4 regions of the Sediminitomix flava genome follow, and region 4 is predicted to be linked to each of the others. Evidence: riboswitches for the same ligand, from Rfam matches in the RefSeq annotation. Region 4 holds a riboswitch; each other region holds the start of a gene.
What was found. A riboswitch is a leader RNA that binds a small molecule or an ion and turns the genes downstream of it on or off. The one in region 4 is predicted to bind S-adenosylmethionine.
Positions count from the first base shown of each region.

Region 1: linked by a shared signal. The riboswitch ahead of metH (methionine synthase) and the one ahead of metK (methionine adenosyltransferase) in region 4 are both predicted to bind S-adenosylmethionine.
Region 2: linked by a shared signal. The riboswitch ahead of BC781_RS18365 (hypothetical protein) and the one ahead of metK (methionine adenosyltransferase) in region 4 are both predicted to bind S-adenosylmethionine.
Region 3: linked by a shared signal. The riboswitch ahead of BC781_RS07650 (O-acetylhomoserine aminocarboxypropyltransferase/cysteine synthase family protein) and the one ahead of metK (methionine adenosyltransferase) in region 4 are both predicted to bind S-adenosylmethionine.

Region 1 is NZ_QGDO01000007.1:270,276-276,195, reverse strand. Features, by position in the region: gene xseB (exodeoxyribonuclease VII small subunit) at 1-102, shown strand, start outside; gene BC781_RS21655 (M48 family metalloprotease) at 190-996, shown strand; gene BC781_RS21650 (hypothetical protein) at 1,054-1,314, opposite strand; gene BC781_RS21645 (formyltransferase family protein) at 1,578-2,456, shown strand; gene BC781_RS21640 (peptidase associated/transthyretin-like domain-containing protein) at 2,680-3,261, shown strand; SAM riboswitch class I at 3,327-3,436, shown strand; gene metH (methionine synthase) at 3,611-5,920, shown strand, end outside.
Region 2 is NZ_QGDO01000005.1:221,849-227,768, forward strand. Features, by position in the region: gene BC781_RS18345 (alanine/glycine:cation symporter family protein) at 1-1,126, shown strand, start outside; gene BC781_RS18350 (hypothetical protein) at 1,160-1,420, shown strand; gene BC781_RS18355 (SDR family NAD(P)-dependent oxidoreductase) at 1,508-2,347, shown strand; gene BC781_RS18360 (DNA-3-methyladenine glycosylase I) at 2,422-2,979, shown strand; gene BC781_RS18365 (hypothetical protein) at 3,043-3,306, opposite strand; SAM-I-IV-variant riboswitch at 3,353-3,445, opposite strand; gene BC781_RS18370 (BlaI/MecI/CopY family transcriptional regulator) at 3,647-4,027, shown strand; gene BC781_RS18375 (M23/M56 family metallopeptidase) at 4,024-5,334, shown strand; gene BC781_RS18380 (hypothetical protein) at 5,537-5,920, shown strand, end outside.
Region 3 is NZ_QGDO01000002.1:75,708-81,627, reverse strand. Features, by position in the region: gene dacB (D-alanyl-D-alanine carboxypeptidase/D-alanyl-D-alanine endopeptidase) at 1-1,472, shown strand, start outside; SAM riboswitch class I at 1,658-1,778, shown strand; gene BC781_RS07650 (O-acetylhomoserine aminocarboxypropyltransferase/cysteine synthase family protein) at 2,066-3,391, shown strand; gene metX (homoserine O-acetyltransferase MetX) at 3,443-4,495, shown strand; gene BC781_RS07640 (homoserine dehydrogenase) at 4,479-5,666, shown strand; gene BC781_RS07635 (hypothetical protein) at 5,722-5,920, opposite strand, start outside.
Region 4 is NZ_QGDO01000002.1:1,220,303-1,226,222, reverse strand. Features, by position in the region: gene BC781_RS12050 (DUF2891 domain-containing protein) at 1-635, shown strand, start outside; gene BC781_RS12045 (M48 family metallopeptidase) at 697-1,833, shown strand; gene BC781_RS12040 (tetratricopeptide repeat protein) at 1,898-2,770, opposite strand; gene metK (methionine adenosyltransferase) at 2,865-4,142, opposite strand; SAM riboswitch class I at 4,374-4,483, opposite strand; gene BC781_RS12030 (carbonic anhydrase family protein) at 4,647-5,399, shown strand; gene BC781_RS12025 (BLUF domain-containing protein) at 5,512-5,920, shown strand, end outside.

The DNA of each region.
Region 1 (5,920 bases), on a different contig from region 4:
GGAAAAGTAAAAAGAGCAAACGAGTTGATTAAATACTGTCAACAAAAACTTAGAGGAATTGAAAGTAAAATAGATGAGCTTTTCAATGATTCTGAAAAATAAAATGTAATTTTAGGCTTAGTTTAAGTGGTTCATTATAAGTTGATAACACTTATTCTTGAGAAGTATATTAAATATATCAGACCTATTATGTTAAAACACTTTTCAAAAATCTTATCATTTATACTCATTATGAGTTTTACAGCATCTTGCGGAGAAGATGGTGTTTTTTTATTTAGTATTGAAGATGATGTAGCTCTAGGAGCACAGGTCAATGATCAAATCCTTTCAGATCCACAAACTTACCCTGTTTTATCTGAAGATGATTACCCAGATGCTTATAATTACCTTCGAGGAATACTTGATGATATTTTAGCTTCACCCGAAATTAAGTACAAGGATACTTTTGCTTATGATCAGATTAAAATCATAGACAACGATGTATTGAATGCATTTGCAACCCCAGGTGGTTATATTTATGTACATAAAGGTTTGATTCAATACTTAGACCATGAAGATCATTTGGCAGGGGTTATTGGACATGAAATTGCCCATGCTGAAAAAAGACATTCTTCTAAGGCAATGCAAAGACAATACGGTATCTCTATATTACTTGAGATCCTCTTAGGTAATTCAGCAGACTATCAACAACAACTTGCTCAGATTGCCACTTCTCTTGTTACCTTGAAGTTTGGTAGAGACCAAGAAGCTCAATCAGATGAGTTTTCTGTAAAGTACCTTAAATCTACTTCATATGATTGTGGCGGTGCTGCTGGATTCTTTGAAAAAATGGAAAGTGATCCAAATTTTGAATCTTCAACTCCTGCATTTTTAAGTACTCACCCGTCGAATGACAGTAGGATTTCAGATATCAGAAGTCAAGCTGATGCACAAGGGTGTGAAAGAACTGAAGGAGGAATAACAACATATCAACAGTTTAAGAATATGCTTCCTTAAGGTAAGACATATGCAATACGAAAAGCCTTTCAGATTTAGATATTTGAAAGGCTTTTTTTATGGGGTAACTTCTTCAGATTGGTTTAAGATATAAAATAGGTCATTCAAATTAGACACTCGGTCCCTATTAAGGTCAATTAGGTTGAGATGATATTCATCCTCAATTTCTAAAATTATGGTTTCAAGTTCTATTCTTGAAAATGAATACTGAATAGCTTCTTCTGATTTTATGATTTGCTGAGGCGAATTAAGAATTAACTCTTTTTCAATCGATAGGATATTAGCAATAAGTGCAGCAGTAATTAGGTTTCTATACATATCTCAGAATAGGTTATTTCATAATTATGCTAGATACTACTTTCTTTTAACCTATTTGTAAACAAACAGCGGCGTATCTTACTCATATACAGGTTTACATACTTTAAAATATTTTGATTTTGTAAGAATTGTAGATTTAATACAATTTATTTCATTAATGAAAAATCATTCACTTAACATTAAATAATTGTATTATTTTATTATTTAAATACCAACATTGCTATATTCGGGCATCATTTACATATCACTATTCTAATTTTTTTATGAACATTGTATACGGGTGCTCACCATCTTATGTGGCGGTGTTAGCTTTGAACTTAATGTTGAGAAAATATAAATTGCCTATAAAAGCAGTTGTTTTTTCAAAAAAAGACATGAAAATTGATGGAGTTACTATCAACGATTTGAAGGGATTGAGATTCATGTTTAAACGATTTAATTCTTCCTTCATTTTTTATTATTTAGGTTTAGCGGCTTTTATTCCTTTGGCTGCATCAATCTTAAATATATTCAGAAAAGAAGAAGATAAACTATACTCCGTTCAAGAGCTTTCTAAAATGTATGGATTCAAAATCATTGAATCAGACAACTTTAATAAGAAAGAAACTATTGATGAGTTGAAAAATCTTGAAACAGATGTTTTCCTTTCTTGTGGCTTAGATCAAATCTTGAAAAAAGATTTTATCAATATGCCTAAAGTATCAATTGTCAATATTCATCCATCACTTCTTCCTGACTTTAGAGGAGTAGAACCATTTGTACACCTAATGGAATCTGATGAAGAAGTTTATGGATCAACACTACATGAGCTTACAGCTGACATTGATTGTGGTGACATTTTAATTCAGACTCCAATAAAAAGAGGAAAGAAAGATTCTCATTTAACTATCATGTATAACTTTATGCATGTTGCGATGAAACAGTTTAATGAGTATTTCCACAAGCTTGATAATAAAGAAGCAATTATTCCAATACCACAATTCAAAGAGCCTAAATATCCATATATGTCATGGCCATCTATTCAAACTCTTGATAGATTGAAAGAAAAAGGTTTAGAATACACAAATTGGACTGAAGTAAGACAATATACTAGATTCACACCCAATCAAAAGGTACATACAATAGAAGAGTCATACGCTTAGATTTTCTATTAAAGTATAAAAGGCTATAAGTTAAATCTTATGGCCTTTTTTTGTTTTTTTTATAGCTGTAAAAACAAAACCTTACTTGATTAGGTTATTCACTTATGTTTTAACCCATTAAGAGAATTTATGACTTTTAAAGTCAACAAACAGTAATACTGTTAAATTTATTCCGATAATGATATTTTACTAGCAAATTACTTCAATATAGAATCAGATTTTTATGAGAAGAAACATCAATTATATAACCTTAGTCATAGTAGGACTATTCTTTTATTTCCCATCTTTTGCTCAAGACCAAGCTAAGACTGATAAATTAACAGTAATTGTTTACGAAAAAGAAACAGGGCGTCCGTTGAACAGAGCGCATGTGTTGGCAGGAAGAACAGGAGCTATTACGAAAGGAGATGGTAGAGCAGAAATGCTGATCAAACCTGTAGATAGTATTCAAGTGAGTTTTCAAGGATATAAAACAGTAAAGGTGGCTTTACCTGAGTTTGAAGGTAAGGATCATTTATTCATTAAAGTACCTTTATCCGAAATGACAGTTTACTTGGATGAAGTTGATATTTTTCCATTTCCAGAAACCAAAGAAGAGTTTAAAGCAACTTTCTTAGCATTGAAAAATATGCAAACCGAAAATCAAAGATGGGCAATGGAATTAAAAAATAACTTTAAGCCATTTAGTAACCCACAAATTGTAATGTCATATCGTTCTAATTACCAAGATCCACAAGAACAATATCGAATTTGGATGAATATACAGAAAGAACCTGTGGGAGAAGGACAAAATTGGAGAAATTAATTAAGTGAAATTACATTTCTCAATAATAAAATTTTAATAATAAGATTGATTACATATCTTTGTACCACTTATCCTGAAAGGTGGAGAGACCGGGCTCAATGATGCCTTGGCAACCAAGAAGCTTTACATGCTTGGTGCCAATTCCCGGCTCAGAGGTGTCTGAGGAAGATAGGTGAAAGCAATCATAGATTTATTTTGATTAAATAGGGCTTTCTTGCCCTTTTTTTTATGACCAAAAACTACTTACAAAGTATATGTAAGTTGCTAGTAATCAATCAAGAATTTTCTATTGTTTGTTTTCACATGCGTCTGTATAATTAGTGTGTCAAAATATGAATTGACTGCAAGCATGGAGAAAAAAGACATCAAAGACTTAGCGAAAGAACGTATTCTAATTTTGGATGGTGCAATGGGTACTATGATCCAACGCCATAAATTAGAAGAAAAAGATTTTAGAGGAGATAGATTTACTGATCATCCATCTGACCTTAAAGGCAACAACGATTTATTGTCTATTACTCGTCCAGATATTATTAAGGATATCCATAGACAGTATTTCTTGGCAGGGGCAGATATTGTTGAAACCAATACCTTTAGTGGTACAACAATAGCCATGGAAGATTATAAGCTTGAACATATAGTTTATGAACTTAACTATGAATCTGCAAGAATAGCCAAAGAAGTAGCTGATGAATTAACAGCGGAAGATCCTTCTAAGCCTAAATATGTGGCAGGTTCTATGGGACCTACAAACAGAACAGCTTCCATTTCCCCAGATGTGAATGATCCGGGTTATCGTGCCGTTACTTTCGATCAACTTGTAGATGCATACTATTTACAGACCAAAGGATTAGTAGAAGGTGGTTGTGATCTACTTCTAGTCGAAACGGTTTTTGATACGCTAAACTGTAAGGCGGCTTTATTTGCGATCGAAAAGTATTTTGATGATCAAGAAAAAGGTAATGTTGAAATCACTGATGAATTTCCAAATCTAAGCTATGGTAAAAGACTTCCTGTAATGGTTTCTGGTACTATTACTGACGCGAGTGGTCGTACGCTTTCTGGACAGGTTGCAGAAGCATTTTGGCATTCCATTTCACACGCAAACTTGTTTAGTGTAGGTTTGAACTGTGCTTTAGGTGCAGATCTTCTCAGGCCTTATGTTCAAGAACTTTCAAGAGTCTCTAATTGTCTAATCTCAGCACACCCAAATGCAGGTCTTCCAAACGAATTTGGTCAATACGATCAAACAGGAGAGGAGATGGCAGAAATTATTGAAGGCTTTGCTAGTAATGGTCTAGTAAATATTATTGGTGGATGTTGTGGTACTACACCAGATCACATTCAGAAAATTGCTGAAGTAGTTAGTCCTCATGAAACAAGACAAATTCCTGAAGAAGATGCAGTACTTCACCTATCTGGACTAGAACCTATTTCTATCAAAGAAGATAGTATGTTTGCTAACATTGGTGAGCGTACAAATGTTACTGGTTCGTTGAAGTTTAAAAGACTTATCAAAGAAGATAAGTACGATGAAGCTTTGGAGGTTGCTCGTAGCCAAGTAGAAGGTGGTGCACAAATGATTGATGTAAATATGGATGAAGGGATGTTGGATTCTGAGGAAGCCATGACCCGATTCCTAAACCTCATTGCATCTGAACCAGATATTGCTCGTTTACCAATTATGATTGACTCTTCAAAATGGTCAGTAATTGAAGCTGGTCTGAAGTGTGTACAAGGTAAAGGGGTTGTAAACTCAATTTCTTTGAAAGAGGGAGAAGAAGAGTTTATTAAAAAGGCAGAACTGGTAAAGAAATATGGAGCAGCTGTAGTAGTCATGGCATTTGATGAAACAGGGCAAGCGGATAGTTATCAAAGAAGAATTGAAATCTGTAAGAGATCATATGATATATTAGTAGAGAAAGTTAATTTCCCTCCACAAGACATCATTTTTGACCCTAACGTACTTACTGTTGCTACAGGTATTGATGAGCACAATAATTACGGTGTTGATTTTATTGAGGCTACACGTTGGATCAAACAGAATCTTCCTCATGCGAAAGTGAGTGGAGGTATCAGTAATGTCTCTTTCTCTTTTAGAGGTAACAATGTAGTTCGTGAAGCAATGCACTCAGCATTCCTTTATCATGCAATTAAAGCAGGTTTGGATATGGGTATTGTAAACGCTGGTATGATTGAGGTCTATGAAGAGATTCCTAAAGAACTACTAGAACGCGTAGAGGACGTATTACTCAATAGAAGAGATGATGCGACAGAAAGACTTGTTGAACTTGCTGAAACTGTAAAAGGGGATGGTAAGAAAAAAGAAGTTGATCTTTCTTGGCGTGAAGCTCCTGTAGAAAAGCGTCTTTCTCATGCGCTAGTAAAAGGTATTGTAGACTTTATAGATGAGGATACTGAAGAAGCAAGGCAGAAGTTTGATCGCCCACTTCAAGTAATTGAAGGCCCTCTGATGGATGGAATGAATATCGTAGGTGATCTTTTCGGAGAAGGAAAGATGTTCTTGCCACAAGTTGTTAAATCGGCTCGTGTAATGAAGAAAGCTGTAGCCTACTTGATTCCATTTATTGAAGAGGAAAAGAGAAATAACCCTGGACTTTCAGGAAAAAGTAGCGCGGGAAAAATCTTGATGGCTACA
Region 2 (5,920 bases), on a different contig from region 4:
CATCGCAATTATTATGGGTGGTCCAGGTGCGTTGTTTTGGATGTGGATTTCAGCAATTGTAGGTAGTGCGACCAAGTTCTTTACTTGTACGCTTTCCATTATGTACAGGGGAAAGGATGACGAAGGAAATGTACAGGGAGGACCTATGTATGTGATAATGGAAGGACTTGGTAAGAAGTGGAAGCCTCTAGCTGTTATTTTTTCGTTGGCAGGGATGATCGGTACAACTCCAGCATTCCAATCTAATCAGTTGACTCAAATTGTGTATGAGGTAGTTGTTCCTCAGACTTATACAGGTGAAGTGTGGGTACCTAAACTAATTATTTCTTTAGTTATCTTATCTATAGTAGCCCTTGTTATCTTAGGAGGTATTCAAAGAATTGGAAATATAGCGGGTAAGCTTGTACCTGTAATGGTTTTAGTTTATTCAATTAGTGTTATTTATATCATCTTAAGTAATTATGAGCAAATCATTCCTTGTTTTGAATTGATTTTTTCTGATGCCTTTTCTGGTGAAGCAGTTCTTGGAGGAGCTATCGGTCAAGTTATAATTATTGGAGCAAGACGAGCAGCATTTTCAAATGAAGCAGGACTAGGTACGGCTCCAATGATGCATGGTGCAGCCAAAACAAGTGAACCTGTTCGTGAGGGCTTGATAGCAATGCTGGGACCTATCATTGACACAGTAATTGTTTGTACAATGACAGCTCTTGCGATTCTAATAACGGGAGTTTGGAAAGATGGAAGCGGAAACGGTATTGAAGTTACAGCTCTCGCATTTGAATCAGGTATTCCTTACGTAGGAAAGTATATTCTTTTATTTGCTGTTGTGACTTTCTCTATGACTACATTATTTACGATGTCATACTACGGAACAAAATGTACAGGTTTTGTTTTTGGAGCAAAATATCAGAAGTACTACAATTGGTTTTATTGTGCGATTATAATTATTGCAGCATTGATCCCATTGGATGTCTTGATCAACTTGATTGATGGAATGTATGCTGTGATGGCTTGGCCAACCATGATTTCAACTATTCTACTCTCTAAAACTGTTATTGAAGCAGCGAAAGCCTATTTCAAGAAATATGAGAAAGAGGACGAAAAACTCGTTGATATTTCTTAATCTTGCGGCGATACTAAACTGTATAATGATAAGATGGTAAGCAAAGATCAGGAAAACTGCTATGTATTAGAGTTTTGGGAAGATGATATTGAAGAAGGTCTTGAAGATAAAAAAGAGTTCGGGCTCTTATTGAGAGACTTTAGTTTTGAGTATCGACTAATGAAAGAACTTTTGACCAAAGTAGAATACCCGAATTTGGCAGAAGATATTTTAGATAAGTACCAAAAGAAGGATTTTAAGATAGTTTCATCCTACGATATGGGAAATCGAATTTCTTTTACGATTACCATTTAAAATTTTATAGCCTTTCTTCAAATTATGAGGAAAGGCTATTTTTTATGTCTATTTTTTCTTAACCCCAATTATCAACTCATTCTAACCATGAAACTTTCTACTAAAGAAAAAAATAGATTATTAAATAAATATGGAAAATGGGCCGTAGTTACTGGCGCATCATCTGGAATTGGTCTTGAACTAAGTAATCTTTTAGCCAGTGCAGGTTTCAATTTAGTCTTGAATTCTAGGTATTTCGATAAACTTGAAATATTGGCTAATGGCCTAATGAAAAAATATAATACAGAAGTCAAGATTGTGGCTAAAGATGTGTCAGAGGAGTTTAGTATAGATGCTATTTTAGCAGCTTGTGAAGGGCTTGAGGTTGGTTTACTTATTCAATCTGCTGGTTTTGGTACTTCTGGGAAGTTGATTCACTCAGACCTTAAAAAGGAATTAAATATGCTTCAAGTAAACTGTGCTGCAGTCTTAAAGCTTAATTATCACTTCGCCAAAAGATTTGCTGAAGAAAGGAGAGGGGGAATTATATTATTAAGTTCTTTGGTAAGCTTTCAAGGAGTTCCTTTAGCTTCAAATTATGCTGCAAGTAAAGCATATGTTCAATCATTAGCTGAAGGATTATCTTATGAAATGAAAGACCATAATGTGGACGTTTTAGCAGCTGCACCTGGGCCCGTTAAAACACCATTCTCAGAACGAGCAGATATGAAAATGAATATGGCACTTTCCACGAGTATGATTGGAGTTCCTATACTCAAAGCTTTAGGTAGAAAAAGTACTGTACTTCCTGGTTTACTCACAAAACTGCTCATTTACTCTCTTGATTTTTTACCGCGTTGGGCGAGAGTTCGAGTGATGAAGTCTATAATGGGTAAAATGACGGAACATCAGAACATCTTTGAAAACACTTCAGATCATCTACATTAAATCCTTTGCATAATTCTAGTAATTGTCTATTTATTTTATAATTTTATTAGAATAAAATATAATAATACTAGAAGATGGAGCCAAAGCCAAAATCATATTGTCAAGCTGTAGCTTTGATGAAAGAAGATGATGTAAATAGATTTTACCATGATCATGAGTATGGATTTCCTTTAGAATCGGATAATGAGTTGTTTGGTAGATTGATTTTAGAGATAAATCAAGCAGGACTCTCTTGGACAACAATTTTGAATAAAAAAGAGAATTTCTATGAGGCTTATGATCAATATGAGATTGAAGTTGTAGCAAATTACTCAGAAGGAGATAGAGAAAGGCTTCTATCTGATAAGGGAATAATTAGGAATAAACTAAAAGTCAATGCAGCTATTCATAATGCAAATGTGATTTTGGGATTACAAAAAGAACATGGTTCATTTAAAAATTGGCTAGACTTGAATCACCCAAAGACAAAAGAAGAGTGGGTGAAATTATTTAAAAAGACATTCAAGTTTACAGGAGGTGAGATTACTAATGAATTTCTGATGAGTACAGGATATTTAAAAGGAGCTCACGATAAAGATTGTCCTGTATATCATGAAATATTGAAATTAAACCCTAAGTGGGCGTCTGAATAAATGATGATCTAGGAATTAAATAACAGAGTCCTTTAAATTATTCATTAAAAGGACTCTTTTTTATTATCTAACAAGTTGAATATGCCCATCACTCAATTCAATTGGATGATATATAGAGTGGGCAATAATTTGTTTTTCTTCTGGATCTTTAATTAGATCACGACTTATAATTTCACTTTGTAGTGTATGGATATATGCTTGTTTTATTATATTCCATCCTTTATCTGCTACTAAGTAATTGAATCGATCAACTAATTTTTGAGCGCTTTCTGTGGAAAACTTCTCTTTAAATTCTACGGTTTTTCTTTCGATTATATCAAGTGCCATGTTGTTTTGATTTAAAAAGTGAAACAATGAAATGGCCTCAAGTGAAGGGAGTACATTTTTTTGTCTATACTGACCACATCCTTCAACCACCGTGGCTCTTTTGCTCGGTTGGTATCTTTAAAGATTCTTGATGCTATTGCAAATTTGAAGCTTTAGATCTTCTTTATCAAATAAAAGTTAATAAAGTTTAATTGTTAGACTGAAATTTATTGAGATATCCTTTTAAAACGGAGAATAGAATCTTTTGTTTTAGAATCTGAAAAACAATAACAAATATTTTTTTAATCTTTTATGACTATAAAAATAGTTTTATAACTACAAAAGTAATTATATTGCAGTCATGAAAGAATTGACAAAGGCAGAAGAACAAATTATGCAATATGTATGGAAGCTTGAAAAAGCATATCTAAAAGATATTGTAGCCCAATTTCCAGAGCCTAAACCAGCATATACGACTATCTCAACTGTGATTCGTGTGTTGACTAAAAAAGGTTTCTTGGGATTTAATACTTACGGTAAGGTAAATGAATATTATCCTTTGGTGTCGAAAAAGGAATATTTTGGATCACATTTCAAAGGAATAGTCAAGTCATTTTTTAATGGTTCTTTATCGGGTTTTGCTTCTTTTTTTACAGAGAGTGAAGATTTAAGTATTTCTGAACTTGAGGAAATTAAAAGAATGGTTGAAGATAAAATAGATCAAAAGAAAAAAACAAAATGATCGAGTTTTTACACTTTCTATGGAAGTCGAGTGTATTGATGACCATACCATATCTATTTTTTCGTGTACTCTTCCAGAAGGCTACTTTCCATCAGTTAAATAGAGGGATTCTTTATTTGATTCTGATAAGTTCAATTCTTGGACCACTAGTATCTTTTGATATTCCTATTGAAGATAATTTAAAGAAATATACATTATGGATAGAAGATTTTGAGAAAATCGAAAATTCTCAAAATATAGATGTATTAGAAGTGTCACAAGCAATGTCGTTTGAATGGAGTACACTGCTATTTGTCATCTATATATTTGGTGTGATATTGTTTTTAATAAGGTTTATAATTCAATTTAGACAGTTGATTTCGATCAGAAGTTCAGCTTTAAAGACAGAAATTAAAGGAAATACCTTTTATTTAACAAATCACCCTTCTGCCCCTTTCTCTTTCTTTCATTGGATTTTTTTACCGTCCAATTATAAGTCAATAGATGGTATTAAGTCTATTATTACACATGAACAAGCTCATGTCCGACAGCTCCACTCTTTTGATAGCATCTTACTAGAATGTTATACCATTTTGTTTTGGTGTAACCCTTTTGCTTTTGTCCTTAAAAATTCTTTCAACATTCTTCATGAATATTTAGCAGATCAAAAGGTGCTTTCAAGAAATGAGTCGGAGGTTAATTATTTAAAATTAATGCTTTCACAGGTAGAGAATAAACATTTATTACTCAGTAAAAACTTTGGAAGCAAACTTAAAAAGCGAGTACAAATGATTCAGAATAATAAAAGCTCAAGACTAAAACAATTTAGCTATCTACTTTTTATTCCTTTACTAGGTATACTTATTCAAGCTATTTCTATAGAGAATTCAAGCTTTGATAATGAACCAAGTATCGTCCCATTAAAAATGGAAAAGGTAGAAGTATCTTCTCATTTTGGTATGCGTTTTCATCCTATTTCAAAGAAAAAACTAATGCACAAGGGTATTGATTTTAGGGCGAAAATTGGAACTCCAGTTGTAGCTACAGCAAATGGGAGAGTTATATTAAAAGAGTTTAAAGGGAAAGGTATTGGACATGGTCGTCAGATTATTATCGGTCACGATCAAACTTATAAGACTTCATATAGTCAGCTTTCAGGCTTTAATGTAGAGGTAGGAGATTACGTTTCTAAAGGAGATGTGATTGGCTTTGTAGGTTCTTCAGGAAATTCAACTGGTCCACATTTGCATTATGAGGTGATAAAAGCAGGAGAACAAGTTGATCCTGTAGATTACTTTGTATTAAATAATGAGTCAAAAGAGAAATAATTTATAACTCTGAAATACCTTTTCGTAGTATTCAGATTTTGAGTGAATTAAACCACATAATTCGATTAGAGAAGCTAAAAGCATTCGTGCTTTTAGCTTTTTTTAATGTCCAAATTAGATTTTATTAATAAATCAATTCCCACTCTTTAGCCTTCCCTTACGTCTTTTAAAGTGATTAGATGATAGACCTAAATATCCCTACATGATCAAAAATATAAAACTACAAACCATTATTCTTTTAACCATTTTCGGTTTAAGTAGCCTGTTTATTAATGAGTCATTTGCTCAAAGTAAGTCACAACTAAAAAAAGAGAGTATTCTCAGTAAAAAGAAGTGGACTGTAACTGACGTGAGCAGAAAGAAGTTGGGTAAAGCCAAAAAAATGGATGATTTCCCGATTGAGATAGGGAATGAATTAAATTTTTCCATCGACAAGAAAATGGGATGGAAAAATAACAATCATGATTACCTCGCTGGAAAATGGGTGCTAGATCGTAAACATCTTTACATTATCCATGATGAACGATCATTGAATAATAGATTAGTCTCTGTAAAATATAAAGTTGTGAAACTGAAAGACAACAAA
Region 3 (5,920 bases), 1.1 Mb from region 4:
TTTCACGTAAGATTTTAATCAATTCTAATCATATTGAAATGAGGTTTATTAAAGTTGTCCTATTTTTTTGGCTTACAGTGTTTTATTATTCAAGTGGATGGAGTCAAAGTATTTCAAAAAGTGCTTTCTCAGAAAGTGTCAAAAAGATCTTAAATCACCCTCAATTATCTAATGCAAGTGTATCTATTCATGTCATTAAGACGGAAAACAATGAAGAAGTTTTTAGTTATGAAGAGAATAAAACACTCTGTCCAGCATCTACAATGAAATTATTTACAACTTCTTCAGCCTTGTTACTTTTAGGTGAAAATTTCACTTTTTCAACTCAACTGAAGTACTCAGGAACTTGGCGTGATGGCGTTCTAAATGGGGATTTGTATTTAATCGGTTCGGGCGACCCATCACTTACCACTGATGATTTTTCTAAAATAAAATTAGAGAAACCTCTTAATCGAATTACTGGAAATGTGATTGGAGTTGATGCCGCTTTTGATTCTCAGCTTATTCCTAGAGGATGGATTTGGGAAGATATTGGAAATTATTATGCTGCACCAATTTCAAGTTTGAATATAAATCAGAATAAGTATGAGCTTTATTTTCAAAGCTTTGAAGAAGGAAAGGAAACTAAATTTTTAGGCTCTTCTCCTGACTTAAGTTCTCTAGTTAATTTCAATAATGAAGTTGTATCTGGCGCAAAAGGTTCTGGTGATCAGGCTTATATTTTTGGAAGCCCTCGAAGTAATCAAAGGTTTATAAGAGGGTCAATTCCTCCCCATCGAAATCGTTTTAAAATCAAGGGTGCATTACCTTTTCCAAGTCTTCAGACAACTCATTCTATGGTGGATTATATGAAAGGTTTAGGGGTTGAAATTCAAGGAGAAACATTAGTATCTAATCTTGAAGAGAAGAATCTTAATCTTATAAGTGTAATTCAATCAGAGACATTGTCAAATTTGATTACAGAGGTCAACCATAAGAGTAATAATTTGTATGCTGAATGTCTGGCTAAAGCAATTTCTCATCAAAAACTTGGAGTAAAGGGGAGTACTGAAAAAGGGATTGAAAGGATTCGTAATGAATGGGAGAATCGAGGTTTGCCAATGTCAGGATTTAATATGGAGGATGGTAGTGGTCTATCAAGATTTAACAGTGTTACTAGTCGTCAAATGACTTTGATGTTATCTAAAATGACCCGTACGAATGTCTTTAATTCATTCAAAAAATCAATCCCGATTGTAGGGAAGTCAGGGACGGTGAAATACATGTGTAGGTCTTCTATTGCAAATGGAAAAATCCATGCAAAGAGTGGAAGTATGAAGCGCGTTTTAGCTTATTCTGGTTATGCTGAAAATATGGATTCGGAAGAGTTTGCTTTTGCTATTATCATAAATAATTATGACGATTCTAAAACTATTCGTCCTCTCATCGAAAAATTCTTTGATCAATTAGTTCAAGTTTCTTTGGTTGACTAAAGTTGTTGATTTTCAGTTTGTTTGATTTTGCTTTTTAAATAGTTGATGGAATTGAAAATGTTTAAATGTTTTCAGTGATTTATTTAGATTATTTGAAAAAAATCGAATGATTATTTGGATACTAAAAAAAAGTGCCGTTGTTTTGAGGTATCAATTCTCGATCAACCGCACTTTTTTAGTGTCTGGGTTTATAGGGAAGAGGCGAGAGACAAGGCTCAATGACCCTCTAGCAACCTGTCCTTCCAAAGTGAAGAAACGATAAGGTGCTAAATCCTTGCCTAAATCAAGTTTTAGGATATATAAATCGAAACAATAATGAAAACAACTACAACAAAAACTTCCGTTCTTGCGGGATCACATCATCATCTGATAGGTACAATTTTTATTTCTACAAAGTACCGAATGCGCTTGCGAATGCGAATGTGCTAGTCACATACATACCCTTTCTAAAATTCCCTATTCTATTCGATTAATAGCTAGAATAATCATATACAATTTGCTGTATATCACATCGGCATATCTGTATCTGGGAATTCTCGACACATCTGTGTCAACCTATTTTCTTATTTAACACCTTCAAAATCATTACTACTATGTCAAATGCAAGTTTACATTTCGATACTTTACAAGTACACGCAGGTCAAGATATAGACCCTACTACAGGATCAAGAGCTGTGCCTATTTATCAGACGACTTCATACGGGTTTAAGGATGCCGACCATGGTGCTAACTTATTTGCACTGAAGGAATTCGGGAATATCTATACTCGTATCATGAACCCAACTACGGATGTTTTTGAAAAAAGAATTGCTGCCCTAGAAGGTGGCGTAGCTGCTGTAGCTGTCGCTTCAGGACAAGCTGCCCAGTTCATTGCATTAAATAACTTATGCCAAGCAGGTGATAATATCGTTAGCTCGACTTACCTCTATGGCGGAACTTACAATCAATTCAAAATTGCTTTTCAACGTTTAGGAATTGAAGTCAACTTTGTTGATGGTGATCAACCTCAAGCTTTTGATGAAGCAATTAATGAAAAGACAAAAGCAATTTACCTTGAAACCATCGGGAACCCAGGTTTCAATATTCCAGATTTTGAAAAAATAGCAGCGATAGCCAAAAAGCATGATATTCCATTAGTTGTGGATAATACTTTTGGTGCAGGAGGTTATTTATTCAAGCCGCTACAACACGGCGCTAATATCGTAACTGCTTCTGCTACCAAGTGGATTGGTGGCCATGGAACCTCGATTGGCGGTGTAATCGTAGATGGGGGAAATTATAATTGGGGAAATGGAAAATTCCCTCAATTCTCGGAACCTTCAGAGGGCTATCATGGATTGAATTTTTGGGAGACTTTCGGTTCTGAAAGTCCTTTTGGAAACATTGCGTTTGCAATCCGTGCAAGAGTAGAGGGCTTAAGAGATTTTGGACCATCACTTAGTCCTTTCAACTCATTCCAACTATTACAAGGTTTAGAGACTCTTTCTTTGAGAGTGGACAGACATGTGAGCAATGCGCTAAAGTTAGCGGAGTGGTTGGATGAAAAAGGAATTGTTGCTAAAGTAAATTACCCTGGATTGAAAGATAATCCTCACCATGAGTTGGCTAAGAAATACTTAACCAATGGATTTGGTGCAGTACTTTCTTTTGAATTGAAAGGCGGGTTAGAAGAAGCTAAGACATTTGTAAACTCTTTGGAATTAGTGAGTCATTTGGCAAATGTAGGGGATGCTAAAACATTAATTATTCATCCGGCTTCAACGACTCACCAACAATTGAGTGAAGAAGAACAAGCTGCCGCAGGTGTAACTCCAGCATTGTTGAGAGTATCTGTAGGTATTGAACATATTGAAGATATCAAATCTGATTTTGAAAAAGCATTTGCAGCCGCATTTGCTAATGAAGAACTAGCAGTCTAAACAAAACCAAGGCAGTCCTTCGGGACTGCTTTTCAACATTTACACAGAATTATGCACACACAAGTCTTTACATATCAGCAGGAATTTGAACTGGAGTCGGGAGAAATACTTCCTGAATTTCAATTGGAATACCAAACCGCAGGTAAAATCAATGAAGATGGCTCAAATATTATTTGGGCTTGTCATGCTTTAACTGGAAATGCCGATGTCATGGACTGGTGGAGTGGTTTGTTTGGGGATAATAAAATCTTTAATCCAGACGAACATTTCATTATTTGTGCAAATGTGTTGGGTTCTTGTTACGGTTCTACAGGACCACTTTCAGTAAATCCTAGAACTAATAAACCTTATTATCATTCTTTTCCAAGTATCACAATTCGTGATATGGTCAATGCGCTAGATCTCCTGAGAGTAGATTTGGGGATTTCAAAGATTCATACTTTAATAGGTGGTTCTTTAGGAGGACAACAAGCTTTAGAGTGGGCAGTAAAACACCCTACTTTAGCTGAGAATCTGATCATCGTAGCTTCAAATGCAAAACATTCTCCTTGGGGAATTGCATTTAATGAAACACAAAGAATAGCCATTAATGCAGACCCAACTTGGAAAGAAGAAAGAGATGATGCAGGGATTAATGGCTTGATAGCCGCACGTTCAATTGCGATGCTTTCATATAGAAATTATGAGACTTATGAAACTACACAAATGGATGATGATGAAGATAAGGTTAATAACTTTAGAGCTTCTAGCTATCAGCAATATCAAGGAGAAAAATTGACAAAACGTTTTAATGCCTATTCTTACTGGACTCTCTCTAAGGCAATGGATAGTCATAACTTAGGAAGAAACAGAGGAGGATTGAAAGAAGCATTGAAACTTATCAAATCATATACGCAAGTAATAGGGGTAAATACAGATGTATTATTCCCAGTTTCCGAGCAACGATTTATCGCAAGATATGTCGAAAATGTAACCTATGAAGAAATCAATTCCACTTATGGGCACGATGGCTTCTTGGTCGAATTTAATAAACTAGCAAAGGCGATCGATGCCTTCTTTAAACAAAAGAATAGAAAGAAATTGATTTATGACACGGGATGTTAAAATAGGACTTTTTGGTTTTGGATGCGTAGGGCAAGGACTTTATGATGTATTAAATAACAGTAAGAACTTCCGTGCCGACATCAGTAAAATTGTGGTAAAGAATAAAGACAAAGAACGTCCTTTACCTTCAAAATATTTCTCATTTGATAAAGATGAGGTACTCAAAAACCCTGAAATCAACCTTATTACAGAGTTGATTGATGATGTTGATCAAGCTTACGACATTGTAACGAATGCCCTTAAGAATGGGAAAAATGTAGTAAGTGCGAATAAAAAGATGATCGCAGAAAACTTGGAAGAGTTAGTCAGCCTTCAAAAAGAATATGATACTTCTCTTCTATATGAAGCTTCAGCTTGTGCAAGTATTCCAATCATCCGTACACTGGAGGAGTATTATGATAATGAGCTTCTTTATAGTGTAAGAGGTATTTTTAATGGTTCCTCTAATTTCATCTTATCAAAGATGTTTAATGAAGGATTGGAGTACCAAGATGTGTTGAAAGAAGCGCAAGATTTAGGTTTTGCTGAAACTGATCCAACATTAGATGTAGGAGGTTTTGATGCAAAATACAAACTAGTAATCATCATCTGTCACTCATACGGTTTGTTTGTTGATCCTAAGGAGATTTTCAATTATGGTATTCAAAATCTGACTGCTTTTGATATGCAATATGCAAAAGAGAAAGGTTTGAAAATCAAGCAAATTGCGAGAGTATATAAAACACCAGAAGACGAAGTTGTTGGATACGTAATGCCTCAATTTGTGAAACCAACAGATGACCTCTATAAAGTAGATAACGAATACAATGGTGTAGTAGTTGAAGCGGCTTTCTCTGATAAGCAATTTTTCAAAGGAAAAGGAGCAGGAGGACACCCAACAGGTTCAGCGGTACTTTCAGATATTTCTGCAAATCGTTATGATTACAAATACGAATACCGAAAACGTAAAACGGATGCATTTATGCGTTTTACAAATGATGCTACTTTGGATGTGTATTTTAGATATGATAAAGGAGTTGCTTTAGATGAAAGTAAGTTCATAGAAATAAATGAGCGATACCAAGGAGCTGAGAATGCTTTTGTTATTGGTAAAGTAAACTTAGCTGATTTTAAAGAAGACGAATACTTCCATCAGAAAGGAACATTTGCAATAGAGCTACCAGTTGAATAGTAGCTTTTAATCGAAAAAAGGGACAAAGATTTTAGTGATCTTTGTCCCTTTTTTATTAGACTTTTTCTAATTGAGAAGGATAGAAGTCTGCATTTGTAGCATCATCGTCAAATGTAACATTGATGCGACCAAACTTACTTACTTTGATATACTTGTTGAATTGGTGAGAGAAAATGTCAACAAGCTCTTTTCCGTAAACGACTTTTACTTGTCCAAGACGATCGTCTTGTGAATGTACTTTGATTTTATCTCCT
Region 4 (5,920 bases):
CAGAACTAGAGTCATGGAATGATCCGCTAGGAAAGGAATTGAGCCAGAACTTGCAGCCTCTCACAGATTTTATAGTTGGAAAATACCTTGACTATTTACCAAAGCTGAATTACCCAATTCGTGTAGGAACACATACCAACACAGCATTCGGACTTACTTTCGCTTGGGATTATGCCATTCAGAATAATAATACTGCTCTTAAAGATATCATAGAGAAAAAAGCGAGAGTATTTTTCTTGAATGACACGAATGCACCCTTGAGTTGGGAGCCGGGAGGTTATGATTTCCTTTCGCCTTGTATGGAAGAAATTGATTTGATGCGAAGAATTTTACCTAAAGAAGAATTTACACTTTGGTTGAAAAATTTCTTACCACAGCTTTCTGATAAATATTTTGAATGGGAGCCAGGAAAAGTGTCAGATCGAAGTGACGGACATTTGGTTCACCTTGATGGTGTGAATTTTTCGAGAGCCTGGTGTTTGAGTGGTATATCGAAGACTGACCCAAAATATGCTCATCTTAAAGATTTAGCACAAAAACATATTGATTTCTCTTTACCAAATATTGTAGATGGAGATTATATGGGAGAGCATTGGTTGGCTTCTTTTGCTTTATATGCACTTTCTGAAATGTAAAAGAATAAACTATTAATTGTAATATACCGTATTAGTCAGAGGACTAAACATTTTTTATCCTATGGAAAACAAGCCAAAAAAGATTAGAGTAAACTTCCCAGGAATTACTTCTGAAGCATGGGAACACCCTGCAGATAAAGCTGCTTTGCTAGCTTTAAGAAAAGTACCTGGTATCGATAAAGTCATAAAAGCACTTTATAGTGTATTTGACGAGAAATCAATCTACTTGTATTTACTAGCCACATCGGTTCGTGTAAATGAAAAGCAGTTCGGAAGAGTACACCGAATTTATATGGAGGCATGTACTATTTTCGATATCCCAGAAGACGAGCGACCAGCTTTATTTGTGACACAAACACCATTTCTGAATGCAGGAGCAATTGGTTGGTCAAAGCCTATGATCACACTAAATTCTGGCGTGGTGGAGCAAATGAGTGATGATGAATTAATGGCCATTATTGGTCATGAGCTTGGGCATATTTTGAGTGGGCATGTGCTTTATCGTACGCTTTTATTTTTATTGCTAAAAGTAACTGATCGTGCTTTACCAATGCTTACAGGAATTGCACTCAAACCAATTATTTTGGCATTACAAGAATGGAATAGAAAAAGCGAATTGAGTTGTGACCGTGCAGGTCTTCTTGCGGTTCAAGACCCTGAAGTTGTGATTAACATGGAAATGAAGATGGCAGGGGGACGTAATATTCATGAAATGGATTTGGGAGAATTCATCAAGCAAGCTGAAGAATATGAAAGCTCAGATTCTATTTCAGACAGTTTCCACAAACTGATGAATGTCTTGTCATATGCAACAACGCATCCATTTGCCGTAACACGTTTGAATGAACTTTTGAAGTGGGTTCAAGGTGGTGAATATGATCAAATTCTGAGAGGTTTTTATAAGGATTTGGCCAATGAAAGAATTGCAGAAACTACAAAGAAGGCGGGGAAAGGTTATGCTGATGACTTCTTCAAGTTCACAGATTCGATTCTGAAAGGAGCTAAAGATGCAACAAGCTTTGCAAAAGAAAAAACAGAGGAAGCTTTTTCAAAAAAGGTAGAATCTGATGTTGAACAAGAGGAAGAGGAGGCGACTGAAGCAAGAAGCTCAGTAAAAGCTGAAGATATCTATGATTTTGTAGATGAAAAAGCGCAAGGGTTTAAAGACCTTGTCGATGATTTTCTGAGTAAGAAATAAAGAACATAAACAATAAAGCCCTCCAGTTCATAGAGGGCTTTATTATTTAATAAGATGTTCAGATTTATTCTTTTTTCAACTCGATTCCCATTTCTTTGGCTTTTTCGAGAAGCTCATCTTCAGCACCGTCATCTTTATACTTTTTATACATTAGTAAAAGTAGCTTTTTACTTTGTTTACTGTTTGCTCCAGTTAAGATGTTGATTTTATGTGCCATTAGGATATCTTCAGTGGCAGCTCTGTAATTTCCTTCTCCCAATCGGATATTTCCAGCAGATAAGTAGCCAAAAGCTTCATCTGGAAATAGCTCCTTATAACCATTGTAAATTTCTACGGCTTTATCACTTTCTTTGGTTAAAAGATAGGCTTCTGCAAGCTCAATTTGGGCAAACTTACCTTCAGGATAGAGAATTAATGATTTTTTGAAAGCTCTAATTGCTTCAGGGTAATTCTTCAGTTGCTTATAGCAAAAACCCATATTATCCCAAGCCAATACAAATTCAGGGTCAATGATTAATGCTTTATCATAAGCTTTTATCGCATTGGTATAGTCTTGTATTTCTTCGAACGTTTTTCCGTTTTCATACCATTTATTGGCCTTTTTCCATACCGAATAATAATAGGTATTTCCTTTATCTTTTGAAGAAGATTGTTGCAAGCAATTTTCAGAAACTTGTTTGGTTACATTTTCAATAAGTGCCCACATATTATCGACTTGTTCAAGGGCTTTGATTTGCACTTGTGTCATTTCTGGAGCTACTGCTTTCATTGCTTCTGAAATACAATTTTCCATTATCTCATCGTCAATTTCTTCAGGAGCATAATTTCGTAAGCAATCACATGTGTACGAACTTACTTTTTGATCTAAAGCAACTTGAGCATTTGCTTGAAAGGTGAAGTATAAAAGGCTGGTAACAAAAAAGATAATCTTCTTCATAAATATCAATCTCTACATTTACCCAAAGGGTGAAAAAGTGAAAAACCCCAACCTAACAAGTAGATTGGGGTTCAAATGTATATGATTTGGAAGATTAAAGGCTAAAATCGTCTTTAATTTTTCCTACATAATCTGTCTTTTCCCAAGTGAAGAACTCAACTTCTTTAAGTTCTTTCTTACGGATTTCTGTCTTAACACCATCAACTTCAGTGATATCAACTGTGTTGAATTCTACTTCAGCAGTGTAAGGAGAACGACCTACGTGCCCGTAAGCTGCCGTTGGAGTATAGATAGGGTTTTTCAATCCCAGACGATCGATAATTGCTTTAGGACGCATATCGAAAATTTGAGAAAGTTTAGCCGCAATTTCTACATCAGAAAGACCTACTTTAGCTGTACCATAAGTATTGATATTCAAAGATACTGGATTTGAGATACCAATTGCATAAGCAACTTGTACCAACGCTTCGTCTGCCAATCCTGCTGCAACTACGTTTTTCGCGATGTGACGAGCAGCATAAGCAGCCGAACGGTCTACTTTAGAAGGATCTTTTCCTGAAAATGCACCGCCACCGTGAGCACCTTTACCACCGTAAGTATCTACAATAATTTTACGACCAGTCAAACCTGCATCACCGTGAGGTCCACCAATCACAAATTTACCTGTAGGGTTGATGTGATAGATTGTATCTCCGTCTAATAATTCAGCAGGAATTACTCTAGCAATAACATGCTCTTTTACATCCTCAGCAATTTTTGCTAACATTTCTTCTTCTGCTGCAAAATCATCGTGTTGAGTAGAAACAACAATTGTATGAACACGCTTTGGTTTACCGTCTTCATTATACTCAATCGTTACTTGAGCTTTTGCATCAGGGCGAAGATATGGCATTACATCAGATTCATTTTTACGGATGTTAGCCAATTCCTTTACCAAACGGTGAGAGAATGCCAAAGCTGTAGGCAAATATTCTGGAGTCTCATTTGTGGCATAACCAAACATCATCCCTTGATCTCCTGCTCCTTGCTCTTTATCAACTCCTTCTCCTTCATTTACACCTTGTGCAATATCAGGTGATTGACTGTGCAGTGCCACTTGAACACCACAAGAGTCTCCAGAGAATTGATAATTATCTTTGTTATAACCTATATTATTAATTGTCTCGCGTACAATATCAGGGATTTCTACGTATGCTTTTGTTGTGATTTCTCCAGCTAATACTGCAAGCCCTGTAGTTACGAGCGTCTCACAAGCAACACGAGAGTCTGGGTCTTGAGACAACATTGCGTCTAAGACTGAGTCTGAGATTTGGTCAGCAACTTTATCAGGGTGCCCTTCAGACACCGATTCAGATGTGAATAGGTATGCCATTCTTGAGTTATTAAATTTAAATCAACTTTTATTTAGATTCTGGATATCTCGTGAACTATTGTTCCGATGCTAAACAGCTTACAATGTAGATTTGTTTGGTCAAGAACCTATATTTTTCTTAGATCAAAAATCACATTCCAATGAAAAGCACTAAATTTTATACAGAAAATGATAGTGCACGGTGCAATCCAAAACGCTATCAAAAAAGAAGAGTCCATATCGGTAGGATGAAACTTATCTTCTCCTGACTCTTGTCAGAAATGGGAATTAGCACCTGCCTATTTGGAAGGGGGTTGCTAAGACTTCATCGGGCCCAGTCCCTCGGTCTTTCTTGATAAGCTATACAAAGGTATATAAATTCTATTGTGTCACCAATTTTATTTAGAAAGATTCAATAAAAGGATTTTCACGAAGAGTTTCAGAATTGGATAAACTATTGTGATTTAGATGAATGTAGGTCTGAATTATTCAAGAAGAAAATGATGTTTATGTATTAAAAATCATATGAAAAGTATCATTCTCTTTTTGCTATGTAGCTTTTTTATAGCTTGTAAACATTCTCCCAAAGACGAAACTGTTGCCGATAATCATCTCAAACAAACACATTACCTTTCTGTAGAGAAAGGGCATGGGAAGTTACAATCACCTATAAATATAGTAACCTCCGAAGAAGACGATTCAACACATACGATTTATTATAATTATACACATATCACAGATAAACCTCACCAACTTATCAATGAAGGCAAAACGGTAAAAGTAGAATATGAACCTGGAAGTACGTTTAGTTTTGATGGAATAGAGTACAATTTTGACCAACTTCACTTTCATACTCCGTCAGAACATTTGATAGATGGTGTGACATATCCAATGGAAATGCATTTGGTACATTCAAATACTAATAAGGATGGTTCTAAAAATTACTTAGTTTTAGCTGTGCTTTTTAAAGAAGGAACAGATCCTAATTTCTTTAAAGAATTGATCGAACGAATTCCAGACAAAGTAGGGGATAGAGTTGTATTGCCTGCTAAATCTCTAGATGTTCGTTCTCTTGCCAAAGGGCTTGACAAAAGTAAGGATTTTGCATTTTTTCATTATAGAGGTTCACTTACCACACCGCCCCATACCGAACGAGTTGAGTGGATTATTTTTAAGCATATTTTTGAAGCCTCACCTCACACGATACAGCGAATTAATAAAATTGAAGGAGATAATGCGAGGCATATTCAAGAGGTTTTCAATCGAGAAATTGATTGATTCTTGTATTCAAACTGAAATCATTCTTATGTAAAAAAGTGCTCGAAATTGACTGAAAATAAAAAAGCAGATCATAGATATTGGAGTATCATTCACTTAAACAGTTTTAAAAATGATCTACTATCTATGTTATTCGAGTACTCGTTCAGAAGAACTATCAGATGATGAATTGTTTGAAATCTTGAAAAAAAGTCAAACCAACAATGCTGACAAGAAAATCTCAGGAATGCTGTTGTGTTCAGATGAGTATTTTCTTCAGGTACTTGAAGGCGATGAAGAGCAAGTGAAAGCGCTGTACAACAAGATTTCTTCAGATGAAAGACACAGGCATGTAAAAATGGTAATGGAAGGGCATGTAGAAGATCGTAACTTTTCTGCTTGGTCAATGACAGGGACAAACATTACCGAAGAAGAGTTTGAAATGTTGAAAGAAGAGCATGGAATTGAAGATATGCCTTCCAAAGATGTCTTCTACCAAAACTCCCATATTGTCTTTGAGTACATGAAAAACTTCTATTTGA